One region of the Bacillus sp. C-3-6 genome, then DNA from elsewhere that is predicted to be linked to it. Evidence: riboswitches for the same ligand, from Rfam matches in the RefSeq annotation. Region 1 holds a riboswitch; the other holds the start of a gene.
The links. Region 1 has a riboswitch for S-adenosylmethionine ahead of ACW0JX_RS01060 (ABC transporter permease). Riboswitches for the same ligand answer to the same signal wherever they lie in the genome.

Region 1 (5,313 bases):
AATGTTTGAATCAGTTCTTTTTTTCATTTCTTTGAAATACCTCATACATATTATTCATGATCGTATCATATAAAACAGCAAGTTTATCCCACACCCAGCGATTACTATCGACTTCTTTTTCCCCACAGTCGATAATATCGGTATGGTCAGTAATTTTATACGCTTTTTTAACGATAATAGGAGCAATCTTCGGTATACGTGGGATTTCCTTTAAGGTATCTGCAAAGTTTCCAATGTAGACATGACCGATGATTTCGATTGTTAATGATTTATCCGATATATTTAGCACGGTATGAAATTGATTTGTATGTTGTTGTTTTAAATATTGAGCTAACTTAAATGGAGCATGCTTCTTCTTTAATACGCGGCGAAGGCTCTCTGTATTTTCGATATGAAGTGATTTTTCGCGAATAAGGACACGAATATCTTCTCCCATAAAAGGCATTGTGTTGTACATAGATGATTCTCCTTAAAACCTTACATATGTTTGCGTTATGCATATGTAAGTCTAGCATGGTTTGTTCTTTATGTGTGCTTACAGTTTTGTAAGGTGATGTAGTAAAGCATTGCAAAAGTTATTTGTATAAAGTGACGATACTGTGACAAACATGTTGGTATATATATTACGATGTTGTCTTAAGTGTAAAAAGTAGGGCGTTCTCGGTATAATAACAAGTGGAGATAAAAGAAACTATAATGAGTAATAGCTGTAGATAAAAGGAGAAGAAGAGATGAAGAAGGTTTTGGGTATTGCTGTAATGGGAAGTATGATCCTTCTAGTAGGATGTAATGGAAATAAAGATACGAAAGAACCGAAAGAAAAGGTAGAGCAATCTACTGAACAAACAGAAGAGATGAAAGAATACCTTGCAGTACATGAAAAATACGATATAAAAATGAATAAAGAAATTAATAAAGCACTGCAGTTATTTGAAGTGGCAAAAGAAAAGGGCGGTAAGGAAATAACGAATGCTACATATAAAGAAGACGTGCAAAAGGTAACAACGAGCATGTTAGAAGATATTGATCATATACGTAAAGAAATTCGTGTTCCGAAGTCGAAAGAGCAAGAACATGAGGTATATATTGGTTTCTTGAATGAATCAGAACAAGCGATGAAAAAATTACAGAAGTTAGCTAAAGAAGAAGATTCATCGTTGATTCGTGATATAGAAATTAATTTTGCAACAGCATCGACATACTATAAACGTTTTCAAGCAGAAACGAAAAAATAACCTTGCCTGTGCAGGGTTATTTTTTCTTCTTGCCATCTCCGTCTTCATCCTCAGATACTAATATTTTCTGTTCTTCGTGAAATTCGGAAATAGTTTGCCCGGTAATATTATCGAAAGGAGTATAAAAAGAAGTAATACGTTTCTTTTTAATAAAGAGTTTATAGGAGCCGATGATGACAAGTATAACGATTGTTAAGGGTAATCCTATAGTACCAAGAAGTAAGGGGTCCATCTTATAACTCCTTTAACATTATTTCTTTTTATTATAAGCCGAAAACTGTAATTTCGATAAATGAATTAAAAACTGATTTTTCTAAATTTATCCAATTTGATTGACTTTTCAATTTTTCAGAATTATAATTCGAAATATACAATTTGAACCAAATAATAATATAGCAATTTACTTATCCAGAGAGGTAGAGGGACTGGCCCTATGACACCTCAGCAGCGGGTTCTGTAATAGGAACACCGTGCTAATTCCAGCAAGCAAGTCTTGAAAGATAAGTGATGGGCCTTTGTTTGTTAAGCCTTGATCTTATTTTTTAAGATCAAGGCTTTTTGTATTCTAAAAAGAGAAAAGGAAGTAATGGAAAAAGTACATCCATAAAACAAAGTAAATTCATGCGTTTAGGGGGTTATTGAAGTGTATGTAATTAAAAAATTATCGGTTATGGTGTTTACACTATGGGTTATTACGACAGTGACATTTCTAATTATGCATATTATTCCGGGAGATCCATTTTCATCAGATGCAAAAATCTTTCCTGAAGAAGTGATCCAAAACATGAGAGCGAAGTATCACCTTGATGAACCGTTATGGAATCAATATGTTGCTTATTTAGACGGTGTAGTTCATTTTGATTTTGGTGAATCTGTTCAATCAACCGGGCAAGGTGTATCAGAAATTATAACAACTGGCTTTGGTCCATCAGCAATTATTGGTCTACAAGCACTTGTTATTTCATTGTTGGTAGGAATTGCGGCAGGGACATTTGCTGCTCTATATCATGGGAGAGTAATTGACTATAGTGTGAGTTTGCTCGCAATTCTAGGTATTTCTATTCCAAGTTTTATTTTAGCACCACTATTTATACAAGTATTTGCTATCCAATTTGAGTTTTTACCAGTAGCCTCTTGGGGAACATTCGAACATACGGTATTGCCATCCTTTGCATTAGCGTTAGGGCCAATTGCAGTTATTACAAGGTTTGTTCGTTCTAATATGATCGAAGTACTGCAGAGTGATTATATTAAGCTAGCAAGAGCAAAAGGTATACCAATTAAGAAGATTATTATAAGACATGCTCTTCGAAATGCGATTGTTCCAGTACTTACATTTGTGGGACCGTTAATGGCGGGACTTTTAACAGGGACTTTCGTTATTGAAAAAATCTTTTCAATTCCTGGCCTAGGAAAATATTTCGTAGATAGTATTTTTAACCGAGACTATCCGGTGATTATGGGAACAACGATTTTCTATAGTGCATTATTAATTGCTTGTATTTTCATTACAGATATTATTCACCGCATTGTTGATCCGCGTATTCGTTCTATTACATAAGGAGGGGGGATATTTAAATGGGAGCTTATGAAATTAATGAACAGTTATTAACGAAAGAAGAGAAAAAAGAATTAACGATAAATAAAAATCAGCAAACGATTAGCAGAAAGAAAGAAGTGTTTCGTAAGTTTATATCGAATCCAATCGCAGTTTTAGGAACAGTGACGTTATTGCTAATTATTGTTTTCTCGCTTATTGGCGAAAGTTTAACTTCATTTACTGCGAGTGAACAAGTAAAAGAGGCAACAAATTTACCGCCGAGTAGTGAACATTGGTTTGGAACAGATGATCTAGGGAGAGATATTTGGGCACGTACTTGGGCTGGTGGGAAGATTTCACTAACAGTTGGATTAGTAGCAGCTGCCCTCGATATAGGGCTTGGTGTACTGATTGGTGGATTTAGTGGATATGTGAGAGGGCGTAATCGCCTTGGAACGTTAATTGATGAGTGGATTATAAGAGGAATTGAAGTATTATACGGCATCCCATATTTATTAATTGTTATTTTACTATTAATTGTTATGAAACCAGGTCTTTTCACCATTATTATCGCCCTTGCATTAACGGGATGGATTGGAATGGCTCGTCTCATTCGAGCACAAGTATTGTCTTTAAAACAACGAGAGTTTGTTATTGCAGCAGAGCGATTAGGTACATCACATATGAAAATTATATATGGGCATTTAATTCCGAATTTAACAGGGATTATTATCGTAAATTTATCATTTACAATTCCAGCAGCTATTTTTTCAGAATCATTTTTAAGCTTTATAGGACTTGGAGTACAATCACCAGCGGCAAGTTGGGGGACGATGACGAATGATGCACTCGGGACATTATTGAGCGGAGAATGGTGGCAGCTATTTTTCCCGGCAATCATGATTGCACTCATTATGTTCGCATTTAATGCAATTGGTGATGGTTTGCAAGATGCGATTGATCCAAAAATCGTCAAACGGAATCGAAAGGAGAAAAAACATGGCACAAATCTTATCTTTAGAAAACGTAACGTTAGCCGTTGAAAAAGAGAATAGTAAGCAAGCGATTGTGAAACATGTTTCCTTTTCTATTAACGAAGGTGAAATAGTTGCACTTGTAGGAGAAAGTGGTTCAGGAAAAAGTGTCACAGCACAATCCATTATCGGCTTGAATCAAGAATCAATTCATATCGATGATGGAAATATAGCTTTCCAAGCAAAGGAATTAACGAATTTACAAGAGTCAGAATGGAATCAAATTCGCGGAAAAGATATTTCCTTTATATTTCAAGATCCGCTTTCATCTTTAAACCCAACGATGAAGGTAGGCAAACAAATTACAGAAGTAGTTTTGCAACATGAGAAAAAATCGAAAAGAGAAGCAAAGGAAATTGCGATTAACTTGTTAACAGATTTAGGGATACATGAAGCAGAGAAACGCTTTGAACAGTACCCACATCAATTAAGCGGAGGTATGAGGCAGCGTATTTGTTTAGCAATTGCGTTTGCTTGTCATCCAAAGCTTGTAATTGCAGACGAGCCGACAACAGCGTTAGATGTAACGATTCAGAAACAAATTATGGGGCTATTAAAAGAAAGAAAAGAAAAACAAAATACGAGTATTTTATTAATTACACATGATTTGGCACTTGTACGTGAAGTAGCTGATCGAGTAGTTGTTATGTATGGGGGACGTGTCGTTGAAAAAGGAACGATACAGGAGGTAATAGGTTCTCCTAAACATCCATATACGAAAAGTTTATTACAAGCAATTCCGAATATGGATGATTCCGAAAAGGTATTACGTGCTATAGAAGGAACGACACCTTCCATTGAAACATTAAATAGCTTTGGTTGTCCTTTTGTAAATCGTTGTCCAGTAGCGATAAAAGAATGTATTCATCGTTTTCCAGAGAGAACCACATATTCTAAGGAGCATAGTTCACATTGTTGGCAACATGTTCTAGAGCATAATAAAGCGAAATCAAAAGAGAAGGTGAATGCCTCATGACGACAGATTTAATTACTATAAAGCAAGTAACGAAAACGTATGGAAGTAAAAGTAAAGAAATCACAGCGTTAAAAGACATATCACTTTCTATTCCGAAAGGAACAACACTTGGCATTATTGGTGAAAGTGGTTCAGGAAAAACAACACTTGGTAAGCTCATAGCTGGGATTGAGAGCCCAACGTCTGGTGAAATTGATTATAACGGTCAAGTCGTTCACAAGTTGAAGGCAGCTCATAAACGTGATTTCTTACAGAAAGTACAGTTTATTTTTCAAGATTCCACAGCAGCATTAAATCCGCGCTGGAAAGTACACGATAGCGTAACGGAAGGTTATATTTCATTCGGTTTAGGTGATAAAGGATTAAAGGATAAAGTAGCAGGTGATGCGCTAGAACGTGTGGGATTAGATAGACGATATATTGATCGCTATCCGCACGAATTTAGCGGAGGACAACGTCAACGTATCGCTATTGCAAGAGCGCTATTATGTGAGCCAGAAGTATTAATTCTTGATGAACCAATTTCGG
Region 2 (5,313 bases), 1.4 Mb from region 1:
TGCGCTCTTGCCACTTCAGCAGCCTCTTCAAATTTCCCTTCTGCTACTAATCGTTTAAATTTACGTGATCCAATAACATTCGTTCTTTCACCTACAAATAACGGTCTCATAGACTCATCATATTGCAGTGCCTCTAATCCACTAATTCCATGTCCTTCTCTCTCATGATGGTCACGAGGCTTAAGAGATGCTAGTGCTTCTTTCATTGCTTTTATATGTTCTGGTGTCGTGCCACAACAACCACCGATAATATTAACCCATCCTTCTTCAGCAAATCGCTTCACCTTTTCAGCGAGAGAAGATGGAGACTCATGGTAATGTCCATCTTCATCAGGAAGACCTGCATTTGGATAACAAGAAATGTAACACTCCGATAAATCAGATAGTGAACGAATATGGTCCCTCATAAACTCCGGACCAGTCGCACAATTTAACCCAACAGATAATGGTTTCATATGTTCTACTGATAAATAAAAAGCTTCAATTGTTTGCCCAGCCAGAGTCGTTCCCATTGGCTCAATCGTTCCTGAAATCATAATAGGAACCGTTTTTTTCAGTTCTTCAAAAGCAACTTGAATTCCAATATAAGCTGCTTTCACGTTACGCATATCTTGACTCGTCTCAACGAGTAATACATCAACTTCTCCTTTTAATAATCCTCGTGCCTGCCTTGTATAAGCCTCAATCAATTCTTCAAAAGTCACACCACCAGTAACACTAATTGCTTTCGTTGTTGGTCCCATCGCTCCCGCAACATATACTTCCTTACCGCTTTCTTTAACAGCTTGCTTCGCCAAAAGTGCTGCCTTTTCATTTAGTTCTTCATCTAAATGAGACAGCTCATAATCACTTAGTACAATATTCGTTGCCCCAAATGTATTTGTTTCAATAATATCCGCTCCAGCTTCAATATAAGCTTTATGAATCTTTAAAATAACGTCTGGTCTTGTTTCTACTAAATATTCATTACAGCCCTCGTACTCTTCTCCTCCGAAATCTTCAGCAGTTAAATCCTCTTGCTGAATCATTGTTCCCATTGCACCATCTAATATTAAAATGCTATTTTGTAATTTTTCTTCTATACACTTCATCAATTAATACCTTCTTTCACTTCTTGCTTTTCTCTTACATATTTAACAAGATGTTCTGTAATTTCATATTTTAAAAATGGTGTAATAAGATAAATACCATTAAAATATTTCATCGCTGCGTCGATCAATTCTTGCGAAATGCGAATCCCTTCCTCAATTGCCGCCTCTTTCGTTTCGTGTCCATCCATTCTCTCTCTTATTTCTTCTGGAAGAGTAATACCCGGTACCTCAAAATGAAGAAAATCTGCATTCCGCTTACTTACTAACGGCATAATTCCAATAAAAATAGGTTGTTCCAAATGCTTTGTCGCTTCATACACTTCTTCAATTAACGCGATATCGTAAATTGGCTGAGTTAAAAAATATTCCGCTCCAGCATCTATTTTTCGTTCCATTCGCTTAACCGCTGCTTTTAAGTGCCTCACGTGAGGATTAAATGCGCCGCCTACAGAAAACCTTGTCGCCGGTCCAATTGATTTCCCTAAAATTGAACGTCCATCGTTCATTTCTTTAATCATTTTAATGAGCTCAATAGAGGACAAATCGTATACAGAAGTTGCACCAGGAAAATCACCAACGCGCGCTGGATCACCAGTTAAAGCTAACACTTCTTCCATCCCTAACGCCGATAAACCTAACAAATGAGATTGTAGTCCAATGACGTTATGATCCCTACACGTTAAATGTGTCAATACCGGGATATCATGCTTCGTTAATAACGCACCCATTGCCATATTAGAAATACGAGGCGATGCTAATGAATTATCTGCTAGAGTAATAGCATCTGCTCCCGCTCTTTTTAAAGCTCTTGCTCCTTCAAAAAACCGCTGTGTATCTAACGTTTTCGGTGGATCTAATTCCACTACAACTGTCGTTTGTTTTTTCGCTTTCTCTGCTAGAGTGACGTGAGCCTTCGAACGTTTCTCATGCGTATGAACAACTTTCGGCCTTTGAATGGTGTCTTTTTCTATTACAGGTGTAACATTCGCAACAGCGTGCTTCATACTTTGAATATGTTCTGGAGTCGTACCACAACAACCACCTAATAACCGAATACCTTGCTCAATAAATCTCGGCGTCATCGCCTCAAAATAAGCTGGGCTTCCCTCATATACGTAACGTCCCTCCACATAATTCGGGAGACCTGCATTTGGGTATGCTGATAAATAGCCATTTTGCGGAATCGATATCATTTTGAAAGCCTCCGTCATATGAAGCGGCCCTAGTTGACAATTTAATCCAACAACATTTGCACCGTAATCTATAAGTTGCTTTAATATTTCATTGACATCATTTCCATTTTGAGTCGTACCTGCTTCATGTAACGCTAATTGAGCAACAATTGGAATGTTCGTTTGCTTACGCAATACTTTAACAGCATGAAGTAATTCAAATTCATCGTAAAAAGTTTCTAATAGTAATCCATCAACCTGTTCTTCTAGTAAAGCCCCTGCCTGTTCAAGTAGCATAAACTCCCTTTCCATATCAGTCGTTGTAACGGCTCCGATATGTTTCATACCACCAATTGTTCCTAAAATTGCATTTTTATCTGTCACAGATGCTTTCGCCAGTTTTACTGCCGCTCTATTAATTTCTGTAACTTGATTTTCTAAGCCGTACATACGTAATTTCGCCTCATTTGCTCCATACGTATTCGTTTGAATTACATCTGCTCCAGCAGCTACATATTGTTTATGAATCGATATAATTAAGTCTGGATCAGATACATTCAATTCTTCAAAGCTACTTTGCAAGCCATGTGAATGCAATAACGTCCCAACCGCACCATCACCTATTACAATTCCTTTTGATAATAAATCTAGTAATTTCACGAATCTCCCTCATTTCTATCAATATAAAAACCCCCTCTTCACTTTGAAGAGGGGGACATAATCGTTCCTCCTCTTATTATGCAAAACATTCGTTTTGCAGGTATTAGCACCGTTTCAAACATTTCGTTTGAAGGTTGCCGGGTTTCACAGGGCCTTTCCCTCCACCGCTCTCAATAAGAGTTGTCTTTATTATTTTATTTATGTAGCTAAAAGGAAATGCGTTCCCCTTTTAACAATGTTTGTTAATTTTTTAATAAATTTAGCATGCACAAAAGTAAAAGTCAATGACACTTGCGGAAAAATAAAAATTTTTCAAAATAAAGTTGCAATTCAATTATCTTTTGTTGTAAAGTTAAAAACATAATAAAAATTTCATACGAACATTCTTATCTAGAGAGGTAGAGGGACTGGCCCTGTGACGCCTCAGCAACCATTAACATTTTGTTAATAAGGTGCTAATTCCAGCAAATTGTGAAAGATTTGACAGATGAGAAGAAGACTCTATTCAAACCGAAAGCCTTCTTCTTAGAAGGCTTTTTTTATTTTATATTCACTTAATGTTTCAATTTAAAAAGGAGGAATTTTCACATGTCAACAATCGAAACAAAACTAGCACAAATCGGCAATCGCAGTGAAACTACAACTGGAACGGTTAATCCACCAGTTTATTTCTCAACCGCTTATCGTCATGAAGGAATTGGTAAATCTACTGGCTTTGACTATTCACGAACTGGCAATCCAACTCGAGGTCTTTTAGAACAGGCAATCGCAGACTTAGAATATGGCGAACAAGGTTATGCCTGTAGTTCAGGGATGGCGGCTGTTCTCCTCGTCCTTTCTCTATTCCGCTCTGGAGACGAACTTATTGTATCTGAAGATTTATACGGTGGAACGTATCGATTATTTTCTGAACATGAAAAAAAGTGGAATGTTCGATGTAGATACGTAAATACACAGTCTATTAAACAAATTGAGCAAGCTATCACAACTGAAACGAAGGCTATTTTCATAGAAACTCCAACTAATCCATTAATGCAAGTTACTGATATTGCTGCAGTCGCAACTGTAGCGAAAAGGCACGGACTACTTCTTATTGTAGACAACACATTCTACACACCTTATATACAGCAACCATTAACAGAAGGTGCTGACATTGTACTTCACAGCGCAACGAAATATTTAGGGGGACATAACGATGTACTAAGCGGACTTGTCGTTGCAAAAGGAAAGGAACTTTGTGAAGAAATCGCTCATTATCATAATGCATCAGGTGCAGTTTTAAGCCCATTTGACTCATGGTTATTAATTCGCGGTATGAAAACGTTAGCGCTTCGCATGAGACAGCATGAAGAAAATGCGAAAGCAGTTGTTGCATATTTAAATGATGAAGACGGGGTGACAGATGTATTTTATCCTGGAAGAGGCGGCATGATTTCATTTCGCCTTAAAGATGAAGCTTGGATTAATCCATTCTTACAATCTTTATCCTTAATTACATTTGCCGAAAGTCTTGGTGGTGTAGAAAGTTTAATGACTTATCCAGCAACGCAAACACATGCTGATATTCCTGAAGAAATTAGAACAGCAAACGGTGTATGTAATCGTCTTCTTCGATTCTCCGTTGGCATTGAAAATAGTAACGATTTAATTCAAGACTTAAAGCAAGCCATTAAACTTGTAAAAGAAGGTGTAAGAATATGAGTTATTCTATAGATACACTCTTACTACACAACCAATATAAACATGACTCGCAAACAGGAGCTGTGAACGTTCCTATCTATAACACATCAACTTTTCACCAGTTTGATGTAGATACGTTCGGAAAATATGACTATAGCAGGTCAGGAAATCCAACTCGTGAAGCTCTTGAAGATATCATTGCTTTATTAGAAGGTGGAACAAAGGGATTCGCCTTTGCATCAGGCATTGCAGCGATTTCCACTGCATTCCTCCTTCTTTCACAAGGTGATCACGTACTCATTTCAGAAGATGTATACGGAGGAACTTACCGAGTGATAACTGAGGTACTCTCCCGTTACGGTGTTTCACATACATTTGTTGATATGACCAATTTAGAAGAAATAAAACAAAGCATTAAACCAAATACAAAGCTCTTTTATGTAGAAACACCTTCTAATCCACTTTTAAAGGTGACAGATATTCGCGAGGTTTCTAAACTTGCAAAATCTATTGGGGCTCTTACTTTTGTTGATAATACATTTTTGACACCACTATTCCAAAAACCACTTGAACTTGGAGCTGATGTTGTTCTTCATAGTGCCACAAAATTTATTGCTGGGCATAGTGATGTTACTGCCGGATTAGCAGTAGTAAAAGATGCAGAACTCGCTCAAAAACTTGGATTTTTACAAAATGCATTCGGTGCTATT

Region 2: linked by a shared signal. The riboswitch ahead of ACW0JX_RS20720 (bifunctional homocysteine S-methyltransferase/methylenetetrahydrofolate reductase) and the one ahead of ACW0JX_RS01060 (ABC transporter permease) in region 1 are both predicted to bind S-adenosylmethionine.

Annotation. Positions count from the first base shown of each region.
Region 1 covers NZ_CM137247.1:181,109-186,421, forward strand. Annotated here, with positions in the region: gene ACW0JX_RS01045 (hypothetical protein) at 11-457, opposite strand; gene ACW0JX_RS01050 (hypothetical protein) at 732-1,235, shown strand; gene ACW0JX_RS01055 (DUF3951 domain-containing protein) at 1,252-1,467, opposite strand; SAM riboswitch class I at 1,637-1,742, shown strand; gene ACW0JX_RS01060 (ABC transporter permease) at 1,879-2,796, shown strand; gene ACW0JX_RS01065 (ABC transporter permease) at 2,814-3,818, shown strand; gene ACW0JX_RS01070 (ABC transporter ATP-binding protein) at 3,775-4,785, shown strand; gene ACW0JX_RS01075 (ABC transporter ATP-binding protein) at 4,782-5,313, shown strand, end outside.
Region 2 covers NZ_CM137247.1:4,036,554-4,041,866, forward strand. Annotated here, with positions in the region: gene metH (methionine synthase) at 1-1,091, opposite strand, end outside; gene ACW0JX_RS20720 (bifunctional homocysteine S-methyltransferase/methylenetetrahydrofolate reductase) at 1,091-2,923, opposite strand; SAM riboswitch class I at 2,994-3,103, opposite strand; SAM riboswitch class I at 3,307-3,417, shown strand; gene metI (cystathionine gamma-synthase/O-acetylhomoserine thiolyase) at 3,512-4,624, shown strand; gene metC (cystathionine beta-lyase) at 4,621-5,313, shown strand, end outside.